One region of the Rhodoferax sp. WC2427 genome, then DNA from elsewhere that is predicted to be linked to it. Evidence: riboswitches for the same ligand, from Rfam matches in the RefSeq annotation. Region 1 holds a riboswitch; the other holds the start of a gene.
What was found. A riboswitch is a leader RNA that binds a small molecule or an ion and turns the genes downstream of it on or off. The one in region 1 is predicted to bind cobalamin.
Positions count from the first base shown of each region.

Region 2: linked by a shared signal. The riboswitch ahead of AB3G31_RS17885 (cobyrinate a,c-diamide synthase) and the one ahead of AB3G31_RS14225 (TonB-dependent receptor) in region 1 are both predicted to bind cobalamin.

Region 1 is NZ_CP162006.1:3,003,043-3,010,662, forward strand. It holds gene AB3G31_RS14215 (ABC transporter substrate-binding protein) at 1-458, opposite strand, end outside; gene AB3G31_RS14220 (bifunctional adenosylcobinamide kinase/adenosylcobinamide-phosphate guanylyltransferase) at 455-1,039, opposite strand; gene AB3G31_RS14225 (TonB-dependent receptor) at 1,050-2,876, opposite strand; cobalamin riboswitch at 2,961-3,188, opposite strand; gene AB3G31_RS14230 (DUF904 domain-containing protein) at 3,221-3,466, shown strand; gene AB3G31_RS14235 (cell division protein ZapA) at 3,463-3,783, shown strand; gene AB3G31_RS14240 (EAL domain-containing protein) at 4,008-6,461, opposite strand; gene AB3G31_RS14245 (HD-GYP domain-containing protein) at 6,463-7,620, opposite strand, start outside.
Region 2 is NZ_CP162006.1:3,839,948-3,847,567, forward strand. It holds gene AB3G31_RS17870 (precorrin-8X methylmutase) at 1-409, opposite strand, end outside; gene AB3G31_RS17875 (sirohydrochlorin chelatase) at 390-1,337, opposite strand; gene cobM (precorrin-4 C(11)-methyltransferase) at 1,334-2,152, opposite strand; gene AB3G31_RS17885 (cobyrinate a,c-diamide synthase) at 2,142-3,446, opposite strand; cobalamin riboswitch at 3,654-3,896, opposite strand; gene AB3G31_RS17890 (diguanylate cyclase) at 4,168-6,195, shown strand; gene AB3G31_RS17895 (low molecular weight protein-tyrosine-phosphatase) at 6,358-6,837, shown strand; gene AB3G31_RS17900 (DUF72 domain-containing protein) at 6,871-7,620, opposite strand, start outside.

The DNA of each region.
Region 1 (7,620 bases):
GCGGCCACGCTGGCGTCGATGCCGCGCCAGATGCGCCCGGCATCCGGCACCGCCAGCAGCTGGCCCAGAGTGCCCAGCACGCGCTGCACATCGGCATAGGTTTTGGGCTCCAGCGCCACCACTTTCAGGCCCAGGGCCTCCAGCCGGGCGCTGGCGCGCGAGGCGGTGGCCAGCAGCACCACGTCGGGGCGCAGGGCCACGATGGCCTCGAGGTTCGGGTCCATCCCGCCGCCCAGTTGCGGCAAGGCGCGCACGCTGGCGGGGAAGTTGGAGTAGCGGTCTACCCCCACCAGCCGCGCGCACTGCTCCAGGGCGCACACGCTTTCGGTCAGCGACGGCAGCAGGCTGACGATGCGCTGCGGGCTCTGGGCAAACTGCACGGTGCTGCCCCGGTCATCGGTGACCTGCAGGGCGTGCGCCGACGAAGCAACCCAAAGCAGCAATGCCCAAAACTTCATGCCAGGTCTTTCAAGGTCAGCGGCAAACCGGCGACCATCAGCGTGACGCGCTGGCAGCGCTGCGCCACCTGCTGGTTCAATGTGCCCAGGGCGTCCACAAAGGCCCGCACCTCGCGGCCCATGGGGATCACGCCCAGGCCGATCTCGTTGCCCACCAGCACCAGCGGGCCGGGGGCCGCGCTGATTGCTTCCAAAAATGTAGCTACTCTCGCCGATGGAATAAGCGCTGGAGGCTGATTTTCTTTAAATTCTGCGGGCATGAGCAGGTTGGTCAGCCACAGGGTCAAACAGTCCACCACCACCAGCGTGTCGGGGCGGCTGTGCCGGGCCATCGCCTCGGCCAGCAGCAGCGGCTCCTCCACCGTCAGCATGCCCGGCAGGCGCTCGGCCCGGTCGCGCTGGTGGCGGGCGATGCGCTCGGCCATCTCCGCATCCCAGGGCTGGGCGGTGGCGATAAACACGGCGCGCGCACCCGCCCCCGCCAGCCACGCCGCAGCCAACTGCTCGGCGCGGCGGGACTTGCCGCTTTTTTGGCCGCCGAGGATGAACTCGCTGCGGGCCGGGCGGAGCGGATGCGTCATGTCGGCTGCGTCATTTCGGTTGGTACCGCAAGCTCACAAACAGCTCGCGACCCGGCTGGTTGTAGCCCAGGGCCGTGGCGTACTGGCGGTTGGTCAGGTTGTTGAGCTTGGTTTGCACCGTCCAGTCCTTGTCCACGGTGTAGGCCAGGCTCACGTCGGCGGTGGCGTAAGCCCCCAGCCGGGTGGTGTTGGCCGCATCCTCGAAGCGCTGGCCCACGTAGAGTGCCGAACCGCCCAGGCGCCAGGCACCCAGGGTGTAGTCGCCGCCCAGGCTCAGCTGCGACTTGGCACGGCGGCGCAGTTGCAGCTGGTTGGCGGTGTTGCGCGGGTCCAGCGCCTCGGCGGTGGCCCACAGGTTGAGCGCGTCGAAGTGGCCGTCGTAGCCCAGCGTCCAGCCGTCGATGCGCACACGGGGCACGTTGACCGTGCTGGTGCCGCCGCTGATGAAGCCGCGGATGCGGTTATCAAACCGCACCAGCTTCACGTGGTGGTCACCCTGGGTCCAGTCCAGGCCGAGCTCGGCATTTTTGCCCTGCTCGGGTTGCAGCAGCGGGTTGCCGTTGTAGTAGCTGGATTTCCAGTACAGGTCGTTGAAATTGGGGGCCACAAACGAGGTGCCGTAGCCCGCGTGGGCGCGCCATGCGGGGTTGATCTGGTAGCTGTAGCCCGCGTAGCCGGTGCTGTGCGCGCCAAACTGCGAGTTGTCGTCGCGCCGCGCATTGAGCTGCCAGCCGTGGGCCCCGGCCTTGCCGGTCAGCCCGGCAAACGCCGCGTTGATGCGGCGGGAGTTGACCGAATAGGCCTGCGAACTGTTCACCTTTTGCTCCAGGGTTTCCAGCCCGGCCACCACGGTGCCTACGCCGGTCTGGATGTCGTTTTGCCAGGTCCACTTGTTTTGCGTGGTTTCAAACAGGCCGGGCAGGTTGAAGCTGCTGGCCGACACCAGGGCTTCGCTGCGGTCCACGCCCTGGGCGAAGTTGAAGCGCGTGGTCCAGGTGGGGCTGATCTTGCCGCTGAGCCCGGCGCGCAGCACGCTGCTGCGCAGGGCGCTGGCGGTGTCGGCACCCAGGCCGTCGTCGAAGTGCTGCGTGCCTTCGGAATACAGCACACCGGCATTCAGCGTCCAGTCGGGCGCCAGGGTCCAGTCCACCGAGCCGTTCAGGGCCTTTTGGTCAAAGCCGTCGCGGTCGGGGTTGTAGCTGCCAAACGGCACCGACGGGTTGGTGGCCGAAAAGCCGCGGTCGCGCGTGACCGAGCCGCCCAGGGAATAGCGCACCGTATCGGTGCCCGCCTGCACACCGGCCGACACCGCCCGGTAGCCATGGCTGCCCAGCGTCACCTCGGCCGTGGGGTGCAGGCCGGGGGCGCCGCGCACGGTAAAAATCTGCACCACGCCGCCCACGGCATCGGCACCGTACAGGGCCGACGCGGGGCCCTTGAGCACTTCGATGCGCTCGATCTGGTCCAGCGGCAGGTTGTCCCACACCGGGGTGCCCGCCGTGGCCGAGCCGTAGCGCACGCCGTCGATCAGCAGCAGGGTGTGGCGCGCCTCGGTGCCACGGATGAAGATGTTGCTGTTGTTGCCACGCCCGCCGTTGGAGCTCAGCTGCACCGACGCCAACCGCGCCAGCACCTCGGTCAGGGTGCGCCCGGCAGAGCGTTCAATGTCTTCCCGGTCGATGACGAGGACTTCGCTGGACAGGGCATCGGCGCGGGTGGCCACGCGGGTGGCGGTGACCACCACCTCCTTGAGTTGCGTCTGTGCCAAAGACGGAAATGCAGCGGCCAGGGCCAGGGGCAGCACGGCCAGGCGCGCGGAGGAGAACACAGTTTTCATGGAAAGAAGTCGATCAGCAATAGGCTCACCCCGGCGTCCCCGCCAGGGCATCAGCATCAAGACGGCGCGCCGCACCAAAAGCAGACGCACCACCACCTTGTTGGCCGGTATCCGGGCTGGCGGAAGGCTCGTACCGTCTTCCCAGGCAGACTCAAGCCCAGTGACTGTGTGGTACGAGTGGAATCGGGTGATTCATCCGCTTTACCGTTGCGGGGGCAGCGCAGGCTTCGCGGTGGTGGGCACCGCTTCCTGCTTCCCGTTGAACTGCGGCACATGAACTGCGCCGCGAGCACCAACAGCGGCATTTTAAGCGGGGAATGGCAACCACTAGAATGTGAAAGCTTATGGCCACCCCCACCCAAATTGAACAAGTTGCTGAACGTACCGAGCGCCTGCTGGTACGTTACCGCGAGTTGCAGCGCGCCAACGTGTTGCTGGCCGAACAGGTCGCCACGCTGACCCACGAGCGCGACTCGCTGAAATCCCGCCTGGGTGCTGCCCGCGCCCGTATCGACGCGCTGCTGGAGCGCCTGCCCCAGATCGGCAACCCACCGGCCATCCGCCCCGCCCCCCGCAAGGACGCAGAATGAAGCAGCTCGACGTGCAAATCCTCGGCCAAAGCTATTTGCTGGGCTGCCCGGAAGGGGGCGAAGCGCGCCTGCTGGAGGCCGTGAAGATGGTCGACACCGCCATGTGCGCCATCCGCGACGGCGGCAAGATCAAGGCCCGCGACCGCATCGCCGTGCTGGCCGCCCTGAACCTGGCCTTCGACCTGACCGACCGGGGCCGGGCCCCCACGCGCCCTGCCCCCGCGCCGACCGAGGCCGCCAGCAACGACGATCCGGTGCTGTCCACGCTGATCGAGCAGCTCGACCTGGCATTGGGCGACGACGGAAAACTTCTGTAGAACTTGCCCCCCGGGGTCTGCGGGGTGGGTTATTGGCCTAGAATCACAGCGTCTGCGGTGCATGCCGGGCTTTATATTTCCTTGAACCAATGCTCCATGAGCCCGGGCCTGGAATATCCCCTGGGGAGCGTGATCATCTCGCGTTAGATGAACCCAACTCCAGGGTGACCTAGCCCACCTGAACCCCGGTTCAGGATGCCGGTCCGGTGGCTTCCGCAGACACCTTATTCCCCACTCTCCACGACTTCTTCGCACACCCCGGCCAGCCGGTCCCGGGCTGCGTTGATCACCCGCTCCAGGTCGTCGCTGGGCACGCCGGGCGCACACAAAAACCCCTGGTACTGGTCGCACAGCAGACTCTGCAACAGGTCGCGCTGGGCCAGGGTTTCCACCCCTTCGGCAATCACCGTGAGCTTGAGCGCGCGGCCCATCTGGACGATGGCGCTGACGATGGCCTGGTCGCTCTCGTCATCCGGCAGACCGCTGATGAAGGAGCGGTCGATCTTCAGCTTGTGGATGGGAAACTTCTTCAAATACGCCAGGCTGGAATAGCCGGTGCCAAAGTCGTCGATCGACAAGAACACCCCCAGCCCGGCCAGCGCCCGCAGCCGGGCCAGCGCCTCGTCGGCGTCCTGCACCAGGATGGATTCGGTCAGCTCCAGGTCGAGCAGTGCGGGGTTCAGGCCGGAGTCGGCCAGGGCCTGGGCCACGCGGTCGACAAAATCGCTTTGCTGGAACTGCAGGGCCGACACGTTGACCGACACGGCGCGGGCCAGGCCTTGGCGTTGCCACACTGCCGCCTGCCGCACCGCCTCGTTCAGCACCCAGGTGCCGATGGTGACGATAAACCCCGATTCTTCGGCCACCGGGATGAACTGCCCGGGCGACACCCAGCCCCGCTCCGGGTCTTGCCAGCGGATCAGCGCCTCCACCCCCAGCACCGCGCCGGTGGCCAGGCTGACCTGGGGCTGGTAGTGCAGCCGAAAATGCCCGGCGTCCATGGCCTGGCGCAGGCTGTGCTCCATCTTCATGCGCGACAGCAAGGCCACATTCATCTGCGGCTGGTAGAAGCGGAAAGTGCCCCGGCCCCGTTCCTTGACGCGGTTCATGGCCGTGTCGGCCGACTTGATCATGTCGTCCAGTGTGTGCCCATCCACCGGGTACATGGCCACGCCGATACTGCAGCCCACCGAAAAATCCATCCCATCCATGTGGAACGGCTGGGCCAGGCTCTCCAGAACGCGCTGCGCCACCAGCTTGGCCCCTTCGGCATCGGCGTGGTGCAGGTACATCACAAATTCGTCACCCCCCAGGCGGCACAGCGTATCGACATGGCGCAGGCAATTGAGCATGCGCTGGCCCACTTCGACCAGTACGCGGTCGCCAAACAGATGGCCCAGGGAATCGTTGATGTTTTTGAACCGGTCCAGGTCCAGGAACAGAATGGCAAACTCGCCCCCGTCCCGCTCGGCCAGGCGCAGCGCAAAGTCCACCCGCTGCGACAGCAACAGGCGGTTGGGCAAGCCCGTCAGCACATCGGAATAGGCCAGCTGCTCGATGCGTTCGGAACTGGCTTTCTTCTCGGTCAGGTCCTTGAAGAAGCCAATGCTTTGCGTCACCAGCCCCTGGGCATCGCGCAGGGCCACCCACGACAACTGCACCACGCAGGTGCTGCCGTCCCCACGCTGGTGCAATGCCTCGCCATCCCAATGGCCTTCGCGGTGCCAGCCGCGCTGGACGCGGCCAAACAGCTCGCCACCAGTGCTGTCCCGGAACAGGCCGGGGGCCAGTTGCCCCAGGCATTGCGCCTCGCTGGTGCGGCTCAAGCGCTCGCAACCGGGGTTGATGGCCACAATCTGGTGCTGCGCATCGGCAATGAAAATCGCGTCCAGACTGGACTCGAACACCTTGCCCGCCAGTTGCAGCTGCGCCTCGGATTCCAGGCGCTCGGTGATGTCGCGAAACGAATACACCCGGCCAATCGAGCGCCCCAGGCTGATCTGGGGTCGGGTGACGCGCTCCAGAATCCGCCCACTGCGCAGCAGCAGTGTGTCGGTGCCCTGGTACAGGGGCGTGTTGACGATGAATTCCATGCGCCGTTGGTAGGCTGCAATATTGACCACCACCCGGGCCATGTGGGCGTATAGCGCGGCATCGTTATGCGGGTCCAGCAGTGCTTCGGGCAGGTCCCAGAGCAAGGCAAACTGGCGATTGCGCACTGTGACCACGCCGTCCAGGCTGCACACCAGAATGCCATCCGCCGTAGATTCCAGCGTGGCCTGCATCTCGGCCAGCACCAGTTCCAGGCGGTCTTCCATCCGGCGCAGCGGGCCCAGGTCGCGCAGCGCCACCACGTAGACCCGGTTGCCGTCGCCCAGGTCCAGGGGGCTGACGCGGCGCTCGACCAACAGACTGCGGCCATCCGCATGCGACACCAGGGTTTCAGAATGGATGTGCGCATCCTCGGGGGCCAGGCCAGCGGCCACGTCGGCCCAGAAATACAGGTCTTCCGGGGCCGGGCTGAAGTCGGTGACCCACTGGCCCTGCATCGCCTCGCATGACCGCCCCAGCAACGCGGCCGCCGCCGCATTGGCCATCAGAATGCGGCATTCGCCGGGTGCAACGATCCATACTGCGTCGGGCAGGCTGTCGATCAAGGCCCCCAGCACACCTTGCACCCTAAGACCCTGGCCGGTCAGACGCGACCACCCGCTCAAAGAAGTACGACACCCGCTGTCGCGGCGACAGGTAGTCTTGCACCGCCCGCGGCAATTGCGAGGGCTTGAGGCTGCGCCGGATGCCCAGCTCGGGGGCATGCTCCAGGTCCACCATCAACGCCTCGTCACGCGGCACGCTGGCATCGAACACGATCACGTAGGGCTTCAGGGGCCGGGTCGAGTTGACCGACACCACCATCGCATAGCCGTCGTTCAACAGCTGCACCACCGAGCCCGGCGGGTACACGCCCATCATGCGGATGAACGCGCCCAGCGTGGCGGTGTCAAAGCGGGCTTTCATCTGGGCAAAGATCAGCGACAAGGCTTCGTGCGGGGTCATGGCGTTCACCAGCCGGGGTGGATTGCACAGGTTGTCGTAGCGGTTCACCAGCGCCAGGATCTTGCCGCTGGCCGACAAATTGGAGCCCATCAGGCCCGAGGGAAAGCCGCTGCCATCGGCCAGTTCATGGTGCTGGGCCATGGAGCGCAGGATGTCGTCCGACAGCCCCATGCGCCGCCCCATCACTAGGCTGTGCTCCACGTGCTCCTGGTAGACCAACTGCTCGGAGGCGGAAAAGCTGGGGTCCTGGTAGCGCATGCGCTCGGCCATCTGGACCTTGCCCAGGTCGTGCAGCAGCGCCGCTACACCCAGGTCGGTCAGTGCGGCGGCAGGCAACCCCAGGGCCTTGCCTAGCAGCAGCGACACCACCATCACATTCACCGGGTGCACTGCGCTGCGCTCGCCCATGGCCTCGGACAGCAGGCGGATGGCCGACTCGCCCTCGGCCAGGATGTCGTCGACACAGCTGGCCACCATGGCCGTGCTTTCCTCGCGCATCTGCGCCGCCCGGCTACTGGCCTGCTCGACTACGCGCCGGTACTGCTGGGTGGCCTCGCCAAACCGGCGTTCGCATACCGCCAGACTGCGCCGCTGCTCCGCCAGGCGCTGCACGCGCTGCAAACGCAGCAGCTCGGCCTCGGTCAGGCCCGAAGGGGTTGGGCTTACAGGGTGCGACGGGCTGGTCGCGGCGGGCCGGTGTACCGGGGCTACCGGCTCGGCCAACGGCGCGGGGCCGCTGTCGGCAGGGGGATCACTTTGGTCCGGAAAGTACCGTACCTG
Region 2 (7,620 bases), 840 kb from region 1:
GGGCTTTGCGCATGGCCTGCACCGCACGGGTCGTGCCCTCGGCCTTGGCGCTTTCAATCACATCCGGGTCGCTGATGAACTGGTGCGTGCGCATGCCAAAGTGGCCCAGGCGCGGGGCCGACAGGCCCACGCAGATCATCTCCACGTCGGCCACCACGCGGGTGCTGCGCGACAGAATGGCGACCAGCCCCTGCTCCACCGCAGTGGGGTGGAAATCGGTCAGGCCGTTGAAGTCAAAGTCGGCGTTCGCGTGGATCATGCGGCGCACGATGGGCCACTGCGTGGGCGTGTAGCCGTGCGCCAGCACCTCGCGGTCGATCACGGCGAAAGAATCGTGCTCGATGGCGCGCCCGGCCGCAGTGAGCTGCTCGGTAACGACGTTGGCGGCCTTAGATGCGGGCGTGGTCATGGTCGTGCCCGTGGGGGTGCGCGTGGTCGTGCGCATGGGGATGGCCATGCTCGTGAGGATGGTCGGGCCCATGGCTGTGCGGCGCCGCGCCATCGTGGTGGTGGCCACCCATGCCGTGCTCCTCGGCAAAGCTGCGGAACTTGCAGCCGTCGCAGGGCATCAGCGCCGCCGGGGCGTTGCGCTTCAGGTCCATCACCCGCTGCTCCAGCAGTTCGAAAATTTCCTTCTCAAAACCGAAGTATTTCGTCGCAATAAAGCGCAGCGTGGGGTACTGGGCCTGCAGGTGCGCCACCTGGCGGGCGATGCGCTCCACCAGCGTGCCGTTGAACAGGTAGTACGGCAGCACCACCACCTGCCGCATACCCAGCAGGCTCTGGCGCTGCACGGCTTTTTCCAGGCGCGGGTAGGTGATGCCGGTAAAGGCCAGGTCCACCAGCTCGTGGTCGGTTTCTTCCATCAGCCAGCGCGCCATCTTGGCCATGTCGCCATTGGCCTGGCGGTCGGACGAGCCCCGGCCCAGCAGCACCACGCCGGTGGTGGTGGGGTCGGGCATGTCCAGCGCCTGCATCGCACCCTTGAGGCGGCGGCGCAGGATCTCCAGAATCGGGTCGCAGGCGGTGAGGTGCGGCGCGTACAAAAACTGCACCAGCGGGAACTGCAGGCGCGCGCCGTCGATGGCCTGTGGAATGTCCATCTTCACGTGGCCCGCCGCGTTCAAAATCAGCGGCACCACCACCACGCGGTGGGCGCCCGCCGCCGCGCGGCGCAGGCCCTCGCCCATGGTGGTGTCGGAAAACTCGATGAAGCAGACCTCGATACGCCAGCCCGGCTGGCGCTGCCGCCAGTGTTCGGCGAAGGCCAAAATCTCGTCGTTGCCCGACTGTTCACGCGAGCCGTGGCCGATCAGCAAAATGGTGTCTAGGGTCATGGGGATTCCAAAGTAAGGTTCTCGGCAGGCACGCTGGCGCGGCGAAACCGGTGGGTGAAACTGGCGTCGTAGAGCTTGGACTTGGCCAGGGTGGTCCATTGGCGCGCACCCAGGGTGGGGCTGGCGATGACCATGGACTGGGTGGCAATGCGGGCCTCGCGGCACAGGGCCTGGATGGTGGCCACGGTGCCGCGCACGATCTTTTCCTCGCCTGGCCAGCTGGCTTTGTGCACCACCACCACGGGTGCGTCGGGCGACCAGCCTGCGGCCAGCAGCTCGGAGGCCACCTTGCCCAGCAGCGTGATGCTCAGAAAGATGCACAGCGTGCAGTGGTGCGCCGCCAGCGCTGCCAGCGACTCGCCTGGGGGCATGGGCGTGCGGCCTTCCACACGGGTGAAGATCACGGTCTGCGTCACCTCGGGCAGGGTCAGGCTTTCCACCGCCGCCGCCGCGCTGGCCATGGCCGACGACACGCCCGGCACCACCTGCAGCGGCACGCCCGCCGCGTCCAGCGGCTGCACCAGCTCGATCAAGGCGCCGTACAGGCCGGGGTCGCCGGTTTGCAGGCGCACCACCGTCTGGCAGCGCCCGGCCTGGGCGATGAGCCAGGAGGACATCTGCTCCAGCGTCATCTCCTTGCTGTCGGCCACCACGCAGTCGGCGGGTGCCCAGCGCATCGCGGCTGCGCTAACCAGCGAGCCCGCGTACAGAATGGCCCCGGCGCGTTCCACCAGGCCGCGGCCTTTGACAGTGATGAGTTCCGGGTCGCCCGGGCCCGCGCCGACGAACCAGACGGTTCCGATTTCAGTGGACATGGCTTTCCTTGGGCGCAAACAGCCGCGCCACGGCCGGGGGGTTGGAGGGGAAATACAGGTGCAGGAACGAGGCATGCAGCCGCCCGGTGCGGTAGACCGGCTCGCCCTGGCCGCTTTGGCGCTGCGGCTGGGTGGTGGCCATAGGGGCCATGGCGCTGTCCATGCGCGCATGGTGGAAGCTGTGGCCGCGCAGCCGCCCCTCGGGCAGGTCGACAGCGTGCATGCCCAGGTTGACAAAGCGCTTTTGCAGTGCCGCCGTGCCCGGCAGCAGGCCCCACATCGGCACGGCGCTGCCGTCGTGCGCGGCCAGGCTGTCCAGCAGCGCCAGCATGCCGCCGCACTCGGCCACGGTGGGTTTGCCTGCCGCGTGGTGGGCCTGGATGGCGGCGCGCATGGGCTGGTTGGCGTGGAGCTGCGCCAGGTGCAGCTCGGGGTAGCCGCCGGGCAGGTACAGGCTGTGCGCGTCGGGCAAGCGGGCATCGGCCAGGGGCGAGAAGAAGTGCAGCTCGGCTCCCAGCGCACGCAGCGTGTCCAGGTTGGCGGCGTACAAGAACGAGAAAGCGGCATCGCGCGCCACTGCAATGCGCACACCGGCGAGCAGCGGGGGGACGGGTTCTGCCGGGCTGGGGTCAAACCGCACCGGGCTGGCCATGCCCTCGGCACTGGGACCGATGGCCTGGGCGGCCAGAGCGATGCGCTGGTCCAGTTGCGCCACTTCGGCGGCCTGCACCAGGCCCAGGTGCCGCTCGGGCAGCGCGTAGTCGGCCGAACGCGGCAGTGCGCCCCACCAGCGCAGGCCGGCGGGCAGGCTGTCCTGCAGCATCTGCGCGTGCGTCGCACTGCCGACGCGGTTGGCCAGCACCCCGGCGAACTGCAGGCCGGGGCGGAAGCTGCTCAGGCCATGGGCCAGCGCGCCAAAGGTCTGCGCCATGGCCGCGCCGTCGATCACCGCCAGCACCGGCAGGCCCAGGGCCTGGGCCAGGTCGGCGCTGCTGGGGGTGCCGTCGAACAGGCCCATCACACCTTCGACCAGGATCACATCGGCGTCCAACGCCGCCGCGTGCAGCAGCGCCCGGCAGTGGGCCTCGCCGCCCATCCACAGGTCGAGCTGGTACACGGGGTGGCCGCTGGCGCGCTCCAGCACCATGGGGTCCAGGAAGTCGGGCCCGGTCTTGAACACGCGCACCCGGCGGCCCTGGCCCACATGCCAGGCGGCCAGCGCCGCCGTCACCGTGGTTTTACCCTGGCCGGAGGCAGGCGCTGCCACCAGCAGCGCATTGCAAATATTAGGCATCAAATAGCCACCCTGTGCTTATGGAATAAGCGTGAGCAGCTATAAATAAAATAGTAAATGGTTGACCCCTGCACGCCCGCCGCGTGGTTATGGAACGGTGTGGCTGGGGGCGGGAGAAGGGATCAGAAGGCGAGACGCGGTCAAGCCCGTGCCTGGACGAGCCAGGACAGGGGTGCGCAGGGGCCTGCTGACCTTCGCCCACCGCAAAGTCACGCTAAGTCAACAGGCCGGTCTCCGGGCTCACAGGTGCAGAGTGGAGACTCTGCTGCGGGGCCACCTTCCCATGCAGTTGCACAGTGGTGAGGACAAAGTCCTGGGCCTCGCGTTGACCTGTTTACCGTTGCGGGGGCAGCGTGGGCATAAGACTGTTCTGGAAGAACAAATCCGCACCAACTTCCCGTTTAATCCGCAGCCCAAGGGCTGCAGGACACCTGCTAACGGTTTTCAGTGTAGCAGCAGCGGTTTTGCCGAACCCACTGGCCCGGGCCAAGAACCCCGGTATCGCCAAGGACGATCTGCTGCGGGAGCCCTACGTAGGCGAATCTAAAAAACCATAGAAATTGGCACCTTACGCTTATTACATAAGCGTAAGCAGCTCTACAAAATATAGCAACCTGTCGCCAGGAATTTATGACGTTCGGTTTGGTGGGACCACCGAGCCCTTCTTTGCCCGCCACGGGGCCGCAGGCCGTGGCGCAAAGTGCCAAGGTACTATGCCCCGATGCAGACTCCATCCCATGCCCTCAACCGTTTTGGCTGGGTCCATACGCTCAAGTTCAAGATCATGGCCATGGCGGTGGTCACGGGCGTCTTGTCGGCCCTGGTGACCACCCAATTGGTGCTGGTTACTACGCGGGCCGACATCCAGCGTTCGCTGATGCAAGACGAAGGCAACGATGTCGAGCGAACCGCCGCGCTTCTGGGCACCAAGGTGAGCATGCTCAGCGACGCATTGCAGGCCGTGGCACAGCAGGCACCTGCGGACATGTGGAACGACACCGCGACCGTCCAGCAGTTCCTGGTGGGTAAGCCCGCCTTGGGTACGTTGTTTGAAAACCTGCTGGCCATCCGTACCGACGGCCAGATGCTGGCACGTATTGGCCAAAACGCCGGCTCCACCCCTCTGCCCAATATTGCCGAGCGGGCCTATTTTCAGCAGGCGCTTGTCAGCAACGAACCGGTCATCTCCGAACCGCTGCAAGCGAAGGTGATTAAGGCACCGGTGGTGATCATCGCCACCCCCACGCGGGATGCCCAACACCACGTGACCGGGGTGATTGCTGGCGCTGTGCGGCTCCAATCCAGCAGCCTGTTTTCAGAGGTGACCCGCATCCCCAGCCAGGATGGTTCACGCGTTCTCATCATGGACCGCGCTGGAGTGCTGTTGGCGCATACCAATCCCGCCCGTTTGATGGGCAATGCCGCCAACGAACCGGGCCTGGAGGGCCTGTTCCAGCGCTGGCAGGTCCAGGGAGGCCCGATCGACACCACTGGAACCGTCGTCCTGGACCAGGGCCACCTGGTGACCATGGCCGGTATCCCCGGCTCGCCATGGATGCTGGTTCGGCTGACCCCGCTGGCAGTCGCCATGCAACCCGTGCAAGCCGCCCAGGCCACCGCCTGGAGGGCCGCCGCTGGGGTGGGCCTGCTGGTCGCCATGCTGGCCGGTGCCATGGCGTGGCATCTCACCCGCCCTATTTCCGATCTGCGCGAACGGGCTGAAAAAATGCTGTCCGAAGGGGCGGACGACACCGAGGCCTGGCCAAGCGACCGCGGCGAAGTCGGTCAATTGGCGCTTGCGTTCCAGCAGGTGGTCGAACAGCGCAAGCAAAAGCAGAGCGAAACCCAAGCGCTGCTGGCCAAGTTGGCCGCCGTCTTGAACCATGCCGAGGTCGGCATCACCCTGACCCGCAGCGGCCATTTCGAACTGGTGAGCAGCCAGTTTTGCCAGATTTTCGAACTCGACAAACTCCAGTTGGTGGGCCAGCCCACCCTGAAAATCCACCCGTCTGCCGAGGCCTACCAGGCCCTGTCGGCACGGGCCCACCCGGCCTTCATGCAACACGGTGCCTTCGAAGGCGAGGTGGAGCTGATGCGCGGCTCGGGCGCGCTGTTTTGGGCCCGTATGCGGGGCCGCGCCGTGGTGCCAGGCGACCGCACGCAAGGCACGATCTGGACCGTGGAAGACATCACCGCCTCGCGCGAACACCGGGAGCGCCTGGCCTGGACCTCCAGCCACGATGCACTCACCGGCCTGGCCAACCGCCCGGCCTTCGAAGCCCTGCTGGCCCGCGCCACCGACCGCGCAGGCAGCGTGCCCTTTTGCGCCATGTTCATCGACCTGGACCGCTTCAAACAGGTCAACGACACCGGCGGCCACGCGGCGGGCGATGCCCTGCTGCGCGATGTGGCCCAGACCTTGGCCGCCCAGGTGCGCCAGACCGACACCGTGGCCCGCCTGGGCGGAGATGAGTTCGCCATCTTCCTTGGCAGTTGCCCTTTGGAACAGGCGCTGGAGATCGGTGAAAAATTGCGCACCGCCGTGGAAGCCTACCGCCTGCCCTGGGAAGGCCACAGCTTCAGCGTCAGCACCAGCATCGGCCTGGTGGCGGTGGACGGCAGCTACACCACCGTAGCCGACGTACTGCGCGCCGCCGACGCCGCCTGCTACGCCGCCAAGGAAAAGGGGCGCAACGCGGTGGCGGTGTTTGATCCGCTGGTGGCAAAGGTGGAGAAAGGGGCGATCTGAACACCACTCCACCGCCAGGCTCCAGGTCTTGTGCTGGAGCAGCTGAGGCGGTCGACCCAGACCCCACGCAGCCAGACAAGCGGCGATGGCAAGACCGCCTCCAGGACTCTGCTACCGTTCGCCTGGGCGTGGCCCTGACCTTCCATTCCGATCCGCTTGACCATGAAAACCTACTCTGTTCTTTTTGTCTGCATGGGCAACATCTGCCGCAGCCCAACCGCCCACGGCGTGTTCCAGCACAAGGTGCACGCGCTCGGCCTGGGCCATCGCATCCAGGTGGATTCCGCAGGCACCCACAACTACCACCCCAACAGCCCACCAGACAGCCGCTCCCAGGCCCATGCGTCCCGGCGAGGCTACGACTTGTCACGCTTGCGGGCACGGCAGATCCTGGATGCCGACTTTGAAGTGCACGACCTGATCCTGGTGATGGACTGGGACAACCTGGCCCTCGCGCAAAGCGAAAGCCCACCCCGCCACCACCCCAAGATCCGCCGCCTGACCGAGTTCTGCGAAAGCCACGACAGCCCAGTGGTGCCAGACCCCTACTACGGTGGCGAGCGCGGGTTTGAGGAAGTGCTGGACCTGGTGGAGGACGCCTGCGAGGGCTTGCTCAGGCATGTACAGCGCCAATTGGGCTGAGATGCGGGCCCACCGGGCTGGCGGCACGGCTCCTCAGTCGAACAACGACGGCATCCGCGTCGATCCCGTGCCACCGGACACACCCAGCATTTCCATCAGGGTGCGCGCATTCCTCTGACCTTGGTCTTCCATATTGTTGTTGAACACCACCTGAACGGTGCCAATGTGGGCGGCCAGTTGCTGGATGGGAGGCACCAGACTGGCCAGCTCTGCCGCTGGGTAGTCGTAGTTGAAGCGATCCGAAGATGCCGCGTGCCCTTTCTGGTTCCAGGACGCCTGGTTGCGGCCATGCAACCGCACGATGGCCAGCTCCGGATGGGTGGCTTGCCAGATGGCCGGTACGCTGTTGTCAAACCCTTGCGGACCGTCCACCACGGTGTGGACCACGCCGAGCGCCTGCTCAAAATCCAGTGTCGCTTGCCGGGCCTCCCCCTCAAACCAGGACGCGTGCCGAAACTCCACCGCAACCAGATACCCAGCCATGCGCTGCACACACTCGCGTACGTGGGCATGGCCCGAGCGATTGCGCTGGATCCAGGGCGGAAACTGAAAATGCACGGCCTTCAGTTTGCCCACGCGCTGCAACGGCTCCAGTGCGCCCACAAAGCGCAGCCAAAGTTCATCCACCAGTTCACCCGGCAATTCACGGTAGTACACGTTAGGGCGCCGTGTCGCAGGCAAGGCCGCCTGGATGTCCCTGGGCAGCATCAGCGGCGAGGTTTGGTGGCCCGTGAACAGCCGAAACGCCTTCACGTTGAACACGAACCCTTCGGGAGTTCGGTC